2 regions of the Streptomyces sp. CA-179760 genome follow, and region 1 is predicted to be linked to the other one. Evidence: riboswitches for the same ligand, from Rfam matches in the RefSeq annotation. Region 1 holds a riboswitch; the other holds the start of a gene.
The links. Region 1 has a riboswitch for cyclic di-AMP ahead of ACQEV8_RS17650 (transglycosylase family protein). Riboswitches for the same ligand answer to the same signal wherever they lie in the genome.
Positions count from the first base shown of each region.

Region 2: another riboswitch for cyclic di-AMP. It lies ahead of ACQEV8_RS32830 (M23 family metallopeptidase); the one in region 1 lies ahead of ACQEV8_RS17650 (transglycosylase family protein).

Region 1 covers NZ_JBNJLZ010000001.1:3,975,549-3,980,370, forward strand. Annotated here, with positions in the region: gene ACQEV8_RS17635 (DUF501 domain-containing protein) at 1-456, opposite strand, end outside; gene ACQEV8_RS17640 (FtsB family cell division protein) at 510-986, opposite strand; gene eno (phosphopyruvate hydratase) at 1,107-2,387, opposite strand; gene ACQEV8_RS17650 (transglycosylase family protein) at 2,719-3,420, opposite strand; cyclic di-AMP (ydaO/yuaA leader) riboswitch at 3,425-3,591, opposite strand; gene ACQEV8_RS17655 (transglycosylase family protein) at 3,819-4,784, opposite strand.
Region 2 covers NZ_JBNJLZ010000001.1:7,208,483-7,213,304, reverse strand. Annotated here, with positions in the region: gene ACQEV8_RS32845 (GNAT family N-acetyltransferase) at 1-190, opposite strand, end outside; gene ACQEV8_RS32840 (HPr family phosphocarrier protein) at 370-651, shown strand; gene ACQEV8_RS32835 (GntR family transcriptional regulator) at 820-1,515, opposite strand; gene ACQEV8_RS32830 (M23 family metallopeptidase) at 1,706-2,491, opposite strand; cyclic di-AMP (ydaO/yuaA leader) riboswitch at 2,504-2,667, opposite strand; partial or broken gene ACQEV8_RS32825 (M16 family metallopeptidase) at 2,869-4,256, opposite strand; gene ACQEV8_RS32820 (M16 family metallopeptidase) at 4,253-4,822, opposite strand, start outside.

The sequences.
Region 1 (4,822 bases):
GTCGCCGAGCGGGTTCACCCCGGGCCCCGCGGCCAGCGAGTGGCCCACGAGCACGTGCAGGCATTTCACCCGGTCGGGCATGCCGCCCGCGCTGGGGAAGTTCCTCAGCTCCTCGATCTCGTCGCGCCGCCGGATGTAGTCCTCGTGCGCCGCCCGGTACGCCGCCGCCAGTTCGGGGTCCGAGGCCAGCCGCTCGGTCATCTCCTTCATCACGCCGTTCGCCTCCAGCGTGCCGATGGCCGAGGCGGCGCGCGGGCACGTCAGGTAGTACAGCGTGGGGAACGGCGTGCCGTCCGGCAGCCGAGGTGCCGTCTCGACGACGTCGGGCTGCCCGCACGGGCACCGGTGCGCGATCGCGCGCAGACCGCGCGGGGGCCGACCGAGCTGCTGCTTGAAGGCCTCGACGTCCGCGTCGGTGGGCTCGGTGCGCGGGGTGATCGGCGGGGGCGTTTCCATGACTGTCTTCAGGCTGTCTTTCTTTGAGTCAGATATCTGGCTGGCGTCCGGGCTCACCGGTCGGAGGCGTCGGACTTGTCGACGCCGTCCCACACGTTGGCGTACCAGGGGCGGTCGGCCGTCCCGAGCACGGCGTGCGACTGCCGTGCCGCGTGCGGGTCGACGACGATGAATCCCGTCTCCCCCGGCATGACGTAGTGCAACCGCTGCCGGATCTGCTGCTCCGCGTACGCGTCGTCCTGCCAGCGCGCCTTCTGGTCGCGCAGCCGTTCGACCCGCTCGCGGGCCTGCTGCTGTTCGCGCTGGAGGTCGTCGATCTCGGCGCCCTGGGAGACGTACTCCCGCATCGGGTAGGCGAGCGCCACGATCAGCGTGCACATCACCAGGGCGAGCAGCGCGGCCCGGCCGGTCAGCCGGGAGCGGCGGGCCTGGCGCCGGGTCTGGGAACGGTAGACCCGGGCCGCGGTCTGCTCGCCGAGCAACCGGATCCTGGTCGCGGTGGAGAAACGGTCCCGGTCCTTCACGGCCATGTCTCCCCGCTCTCCCGCTGCACCGTCATACGCGCGTACGTCCCCGGACACGGTACGGGACCGAGTACGGGGACGTACGTACGACTGGCTAAGGCTTGACCCTTAACGGGTCAGCCCGGGTCAGCCCTTGAAGCGCGGGAAGGCGCTGCGGCCGGCGTAGACCGCGGCGTCGTCGAGGATCTCCTCGATGCGCAGCAGCTGGTTGTACTTGGCGACGCGCTCGGAGCGGGCCGGGGCGCCGGTCTTGATCTGGCCGCAGTTGGTGGCGACGGCCAGGTCGGCGATGGTGACGTCCTCGGTCTCGCCGGAGCGGTGGGACATCATGCACTTGAAGCCGTTGCGCTGGGCCAGCTCGACGGCGTCCAGGGTCTCGGTCAGCGAGCCGATCTGGTTGACCTTGACCAGCAGGGCGTTGGCGGCGTTCTCGTCGATGCCGCGGGCGAGGCGCTCGGGGTTGGTGACGAACAGGTCGTCGCCGACGAGCTGGACCTTGTCGCCGAGCTTCTCGGTGATGGTCTTCCAGCCGTCCCAGTCGTCCTCGAACAGCGGGTCCTCGATGGAGACGAGCGGGTACGCGTCGACGAGCTCGGCGTAGTACTCGGTCATCTCGGCGGCGGAGCGCGTCTTGCCCTCGAAGGTGTAGGCGCCGTCCTTGTAGAACTCGGACGCGGCCACGTCGAGCGCGAGGGCGATCTGCTCGCCGGGGGTGTAGCCGGCCTCCTTGATCGCCTCGAGGATGAGGTCGAGGGCCTCGCGGTTGGAGCCGAGGTTCGGGGCGAAGCCGCCCTCGTCGCCGAGGCCGGTGGCCAGGCCCTTGCTCTTCAGGACCTTCTTCAGCGTGTGGTAGACCTCGGCGCCCCAGCGCAGGGCCTCGGAGAAGGACTCCGCGCCGATCGGGGCGATCATGAACTCCTGGATGTCCACGTTGGAGTCGGCGTGCGAGCCGCCGTTCAGGATGTTCATCATCGGCACCGGCAGCAGGTGCGCGTTCGGGCCGCCCAGGTAGCGGAACAGCGGCAGGTCGCTGGCCTCGGAGGCGGCGTGAGCGACGGCGAGGGAGACGCCGAGGATGGCGTTGGCGCCGAGGGAGCCCTTGTTGTCGGTGGCGTCCAGGTCGAACATGGCCTGGTCGATCAGGCGCTGCTCGGTGGCGTCGTAGCCGACGAGCTCCGGGCCGATCTGCTCGATGACCGCGAGGACGGCCTTCTCCACACCCTTGCCGAGGTAGCGGTTCGAGTCACCGTCACGCAGCTCGACGGCCTCGAATGCGCCCGTGGAGGCGCCGGACGGAACGGCGGCACGACCGGTGCTGCCGTCGTCGAGGCCGACCTCGACCTCGACCGTGGGGTTGCCTCGGGAGTCCAGGATTTCCCGGGCTACGACGACGTCGATGGACGGCACGAGCATCTCCTTCTTATGTGACGCGGGTACCCGGGTCGCGTGGACCCGGCGAGGTGCGGGCCGTGGTGGCTCGCGACATGAGCCTAACCGGCTCGGGCCGATCGGCCACCGGGTCGCCCACCCCATGGACAGAACCGAGAGTAAATTGTTTCCGAACGGAACAAAGACGGTCACGGAAAAGAGCCGCGGAAAAGAGCCGCGGAAGAGACCGGCAGTGACGCCCGGCAGACATGACCCCGCCCCGGCGCGTACGGGGGAACACGCACCGGGGCGGGGAGCCCGTGGGGACGGGGGCCGCCCCCCCCTTGAGGGGGGGGCGGAGGGCCGCTGCTTACTTCAGGTGCAGCTGCTGGCCCGGGTAGATGAGGTTGGCGTCCTCGACGATCTCCTTGTTCAGCTGGAACAGCTTCTCCCAGCCGCCCTCGACCTTCTTGTCCGACGCGATCGAGCTGAGGGTGTCACCCTTGACGACCTTGTACTCGCCGTCGCCCTTCTTGACCTTCTTGCCGGTCGGGGTGGTGACGGTCTTCTTGGCGGCCGGGCGCTCGTCGGAGCGGGAGGCCGGCTGCTGCTGGGTCTCGCGGGACTCGGTGCTCTGCTGGCTCTGCTGCGAGGAGCTGCCGGAGTCGTTCGAGGAGGAAGCGGAGGAGCCACCGCCGGAGGCGTTCGACAGGCCCTTGCCGCAGACCGGCCAGGCACCCTTGCCCTGACCCGCGAGGACCTTCTCGCCGATCTCGATCTGCTGAGCCTTGGTGGCCTGGTCGGCGGTGGCGGCGTACTTGGTGCCGCCGTAGCCGGACCAGGTGGAGGCGGAGAACTGCAGACCGCCGTAGTAGCCGTTGCCGGTGTTGATCGACCAGTTGCCGCCGGCCTCGCACTGAGCGACGGTGTCCCACTCGGAGGCGGTGGCGGCGGACGCGCCACCGGCCGCCATCAGCGGGGCGGCGACAGCGGCGCCGGTGACACCGGCGACGGCGATGGCACGGCTGGCCTTGGACGGACGGCGGTGCTTGCCCTTGCTGGAAAACAGCATGGAAGGATCCCCTCACCGACGCCTGCGAGGTGAGCTGTCGGGTTCGGGCCGGTTGAGTTGCCCGGCCGCGCCCCTCCCGGGACACGGCTTCACCCCAAGCCCTTCCGGCACAACCGGCCGGTCGGGCACCTACCTTGGGTCCCCCGCTCCTGCCTACGGCGCTTGACGCGACGACTGTTCCCGTACGGCCGCTGGCAGGATTCGGCGTTGCGGCGCCGGGGCTCGTGGTGACGAGCGGTCCCGACCGTAGCCACGCGATCCGCCGAATTTCAAAGACGATCAGGGCTTCTGAGATCTATCTCTCACGGGCATCAAACGGGACATTCGCCGCGAAACATGATGCGAACTCGCGCGGTTTCGGGGCGACTTCCACCCCCGTTTCCGCACTGCCCGAACCGCTACTTCTCGTCCGCTTCGCCCTCGACCGCGAGCTTCTGACCGGGGCGGATGAGGTTCGGGTCGGTTCCGACGGCCTTCTCGTTCTCGTCGTAGAGCTCGTGCCATCCGCCGCTGATGTCAAGGGAGTCGGCGATGGACCAGAGGCTGTCGCCGATGCCCACGATGTAGGCACCCTCGGACGAGTCGCCGGAGCCCTCGTCGCTGCGGTCGTCTCGCGAGGCGTGACGGCCCGACTCGTCCGTACGGCCGTCCTCGGACGTGTGGGTCTCGTCGGCACTGGGACCGCGGTGACGGCCGGAGCCGGTGTCGGTCCCGGTGGACGTCGAAGAGTCGTCACCCTGCCGCGAGTTGCCGGACTCGCCGCTCCCGGGCGTCGCCGACGGGGAGCTGTCGGGCTCCTGACCCCGCGAGGTGGACTCCTCAGAGTCGGGCGAATTGTCGGACTTGGAAGATTCGCCCTTCGAGGTCGACGACTCATCAGAAGAGGGCGAGTCGGACGGCGAAGGGGACGACCCGAGAGAGTCGAGCAATCCGGATGAATCCGACGAATCAGATGACTCGGATGAGCCGTCCGAGTCGGACGACTTCTTGTCCTGCTCCAGACCGGAGAGCAGCCCGCAGGTGCGCCAGGCGCCGGCCCCCTGGTCGGCGAGGATTCTCTCGGCCACGGCTATCTGCTGGGAACGGCTGGCCAGGTCGGCGCTCGGGGCGTAATCGAGACCGCCGTGGTTCTCCCAGTCCTCCTGCGACAACTGCAGGCCGCCGAAGTATCCGTTGCCGCTGTTCTGGCTCCAGGCGCCACCGGTCTCGCAGTCCGCGACCCGGTCCCAGGTCGTGCCGTCGGCCGCGCTGGCGCCGGTGGCTCCGAGGAGCGGGATCGCGATGGCGGAGCCGGTCACTCCGGCCGCGACGAGGAGAGCCGGAGCCTGGCGGGGGCGACGGTGCCGACCGTTCCCGGAGAGCATACGGAGACCTTTCGCGAGACAGCAGTGACCGGCGCGGA
Region 2 (4,822 bases), 3.2 Mb from region 1:
CGGACAGGCGAGGGTACGGCGCGAAGAAGCGGTAGTACTTCGACTCGTCGGAGACCTGCTCGTAGAAGCTGACCAGGCGATCGGCGTCATCAACGGTGATGGGCCGGATGCGCGCGGTACCCCCGTCGCGCAGCACCACGTCGGCTTCCCAGTGGGCGGGATACTCGTGCCGGTCCGGCGAGGTCTGCATGGGCCCCAGAGTACGGCTAGCGTCCGACAGCGGGCGCGAGGCAGTCTGTGGAGGGCGTCAGTCGGGTCGAGGCCGCGATCCGACGGCACCCCGGGGCGGTTCATCAGGACCGCTCCGGCACAGCTTCACGTTATGGGAAACTGGTCTAGACAACCCTGAACACCGAAGGGCAGCAACACATGGCTGAGCGCCGCGTCAACGTCGGCTGGGCCGAGGGCCTCCACGCCCGCCCCGCTTCCATCTTCGTCCGAGCCGCCACGGCCGCAGGCGTCCCGGTGACGATCGCCAAGGCCGACGGCAAGCCCGTCAACGCGGCCTCCATGCTGGCCGTCCTCGGCCTGGGCGCCCAGGGCGGCGAGGAGATCGTCCTCGCCTCCGACGCCGAGGGCGCGGACGCCGCCCTGGACCGGCTGGCCAAGCTGGTCTCCGAGGGCCTGGAGGAACTGCCCGAGACCGTCTGAGTATTTCCCCGCGCCCGAACCGGCGCACACTGAAGAGCTCGTCCGAATTCCTCGGGCGAGCTCTTCGCCTTTCCGGCGCATTTCCTGTCGACGAACAGCCGGCGGACAGTCGGCGGGCAGCAGAAATAATCCCCCGCGATTTCCCGCTCTTTGTATACGGCTCCCGTGTTAATGCCGCAGGCTTGCCGTGTTTACGGCATGTTGCGAGTTCCTCACACGCTCGGCGCGCTCCCCGGCGGAGCCGAAACGCAGCCGGTGCGCGCCCGTCGCACGCTCGGTGTGCAGCGCCGTGACCGCCCGCGCGCGCTCACTGTCCCCGCGCGCCACCGCGTCCACGATCGCGCCGTGCTCGGCCCAGCACTCCACAGGTCCGGCCGGGGCCTCCACGGCGTACATCCAGGCGATCTTGTGCCGGAGCTGGGTGAGCATCGAGGTCAGCGCGGGGCTGCCCGAGGCCTGGGCCAGCGTCTCGTGGAACCAGCCGCCCAGAGAGCGCAGGTCGTCGCTGTTGCCCCGGCGGGCGCGCTCCTGGCCGAGCCTGACCAGACCGCGCAGCACCTTCAGATGGGCCTCTGTGCGGCGCTGGGCGGCGCGGGCGGCACCCAGCGGCTCCAGCAGCACGCGCATCTCCAGCAGGTCGGCGGCCTCCTGCTCGGTGGGTTCGGCGACACACGCGCCCGCGTGCCGCCGGGTGACCACGAAGCCCTCGGCCTCCAGGGTGCGCAGGGCCTCCCGGACAGGGACGCGCGAGACGCCGTAGCGGCGCGCGAGGAGCTCCTCGGTGAGCCGGCTGCCGCGCTCGTAGACACCCGCGACGATGTCGTCCCGGATGGCCGTGCACACCGAGTGCGCGGGAATACGCATACCGACCTCCGCTTAATCCCCGTGAAACGTCTACTGGTGACGCGTGTTCCGTGACTCTATTGCAATGAGCCGGAATTTCCGACGGCGAGCAGGAAATGAGGGATATTTTTTGGACAGTCGGCCGTGACGAACGCCGAAAGCCCCGGCTCGGGGAGCCGGGGCTTTCGGGAAGTACAGTCGCCTCAGATGTTCAGACGTTCACGCCGTGCGAGCGGAGGTAGGCGACGGGGTCGATGTCGGACCCGTACTCGGGGCCGGTGCGGGCCTCGAAGTGCAGATGCGGGCCGGTCACGTTGCCGGTCGCGCCGGACAGGCCGATCTGCTGGCCGGGGGTGACCTTCTGGCCCACCGACACGCTGCTGGACGACAGGTGGCCGTACTGGGTGTACGTCCCGTCGTTCATCTTGATCACGACCTGGTTGCCGTAGGAACCGCCCCAGCCGGCCTCGACGACCTCACCCATGCCGACCGAGTGGACGGCCGTGCCGCTGGCGGCGTGGAAGTCGACGCCGGTGTGACTGCCGGAGGACCAGACGGCGCCGCCGGACTTGTAGCCGGTGGAGACGTACGAGCCGGAGATCGGCGACACGAAGGTGTTGAGACGCTTGCGCTCGGCCTCGCGGGCGGCGCGTTCCTTGGCCTCGCGGGCCTTCTCGGCCGCTTCCTTGGCCTCCTTGGCCACCTCGGCGGCCCGCTCGCGGGCGGCCTCCTCGGCCTTCTTCTTGGCGGCGGCCTGTTCGGCCGCCTGCTTCTGGGCGACGGCCTGGGCGTCGATCTTCTGGGCCACGGTGTCGCCCATGGTGACGACCGGGGTGAGGCCCGTCTGCTCGGCAGCGGGCTCCGCGGCGAAGGCCGGGGCGGCCACGGTGCCGACGACACCGGTGGTGGCGAGGGCCGCGACACCCGCGGCGCGGGCCGTGCGGCGCTGGATCCGGCTGGGACGACGGTGCTTCCCGGTGGCGCGCGTGAACGCCATGTGGTGGCTGGTCCTTTCCTTCCCTCTCGCCTACCGGGTTAGCTGACGGGTTCGGAGCAGGAAGGTCTCCTACGGACCCCCTCGCGACTCGCGCGGGCGTCCGATTCACCCCAGGGACTGCGTGGGTCCCCGGCTCCCCTGGCTCGCGCCGTACGGGGACTCGGCGATGACTGTCCGGTGCCGCGGGTGCGGCGCACTGCCTGACGAACAGCCCGGACGACGCTAAGCGGCGCCACTTTCAATTCCCAAACGAATCCCGGTTTTTGTAGCGCATCCCACAGGGCAGACGGGAAACTCCCGCCCCAATTCGGGCATAAAGGAGCCCTGGTGCCTTAGAAGACAACCAGGGCCCCTACGCGCGCGCCGCTCTCCTCCCGCTACTCGGCGGCGACGACGGCGACTTCGCCGATGCCGAGGGCCTCCACGGGGCCCTTGATCTGCGCCGCGTCACCGACGAGGACGGTCACCAGACGGTCCCCGGGAAGGCGCTGACGGCCGCCGCGGTGGCCTCCACCGTGCCGGTCGCGGCGAGTTGCCGGTACAGCGCGGCCTGGAAGTCGTCGGGCAGGTGCTGCTCGACCTGGTCCGCCAGCGTGCTCGCGACGGCCGCCGCCGTCTCGTACTTCAGCGGCGCCACGCCGACCAGGTTCTGCACGGCGACGTCCCGCTCGGCGTCGGTCAGCCCCTCGGCGGCGAGGGTGCGCAGCACCGTCCAGAGGTCATCGAGCGCGGGGCCGGTGTTGGGGGTGTCCACGGAGCCGCTGATGGCGAGCATCGCGGCACCGGTCCCGTCCGGGGCGGACCTGAGGACCTGGGCGAACGCCCGCACGCCGTAGGTGTAGCCCTTCTCCTCGCGCAGGACGCGGTCCAGGCGGGAGGTGAGGGTGCCACCGAGGCAGTACGTGCCGAGCACCTGGGCGGGCCAGACGCGGTCGTGCCGGTCCGAGCCGATCCGGCCGATCAGCAGCTGCGTCTGGACGGCGCCCGGACGGTCCACGATGACGACCCGGCCCGTGTCGTCGGCGGTCACCGGCGGCACCGGCCGCGGCTCGGCCGAGGAGCCGGTCCAGGCGCCCAGCGTGTCGCCGAGCAGCGCGTCGAGGTCGATGCCGGTGAGGTCGCCGACGACCACGGCGGTGGCCGTCGCGGGGCGGACGTGCTTCTCGTAGTAGCCGCGTACGGCCGCGGAGTCGATCGCGGCGACCGTCTCCTCGGTGCCCTGCCGGGGCCGCGACATGCGCGAGCCCGCCGGGAACAGCTCCTTGGAGAGCTCCTTGGCGGCACGGCGGGCGGGGTTGGCCAGCTCGTGCGGGATCTCGTCGAGGCGGTTGTTGACCAGCCGCTCGACCTCGCTGTCCGCGAACGCGGGCGCCCTGAGGGCGTCAGCGATCAGGTGGAGTCCCTTGGCGAGCCGGGAGGCCGGCACCTCCAGGCTCAGCCGGACGCCCGGGTGGTCGGCGTGCGCGTCGAGGGTGGCGCCGGCACGCTCCAGCTCGGCGGCGAAGTCCTCGGCGGAGTGCTTGTCGGTGCCCTCGGAGAAGGCCCGGGCCATGATCGTGGCGACCCCGTCGAGGCCGGCCGGCTCGGCGTCCAGGGGGGCGTCCAGCAGCACCTCCACGGCGACGACCTGCTGGCCGGGGCGGTGGCAGCGCAGCACCGTGAGGCCGTTGTCGAGCGTGCCGCGCTCGGGGGCCGGGAAGGCCCACGGCTTGGCGTCGCCCGCCTGCGGCTGCGGGTGGAAGTCCATCGTGGCGAGCTCGGTCACTTGGCCGCCTCCTCGTTCTCGTCCGTGGCCGCGGCCGCGGTGTCCTCGATGCTGTCGGCGTCCTCGCCGGTCTCGTCGGCGACGGGCTCGTAGACGAGCACCGCGCGGTTGTCGGGCCGCAGACGGGCCTTGGCGACCTCCTTGACCTCCTCCGCCGTGACCTCCAGGACGCGCTGCACGGCGGTCAGGGCGAGCTGCGGGTCGCCGAACAGCACGGCGTACCGGCACAGTTCGTCGGCCCGTCCGGAGACCGTGCCGAGCCGGTCCAGCCACTCGCGCTCCAACTGGGCCTGGGCGCGCTCCATCTCCTCGGCCGTGGGGCCCTCCTCGGCGAACCGGGCGAGCTCCTCGTCGATGGCGGTCTCGATGACCGGCACCTCCACGTCACCGGACGTCTTCACGTCCAGCCAGCCCAGGGAGGGTGCCCCGGCGAGCCGCAGCAGGCCGAAGCCGGCGGCCACGGCCGTACGGTCCCGTCGTACGAGGCGGTTGTAGAGACGAGAGGACTCGCCGCCGCCGAGGACGGTGAGGGCCAGGTCGGCCGCGTCGCACGCGCGTGTGCCGTC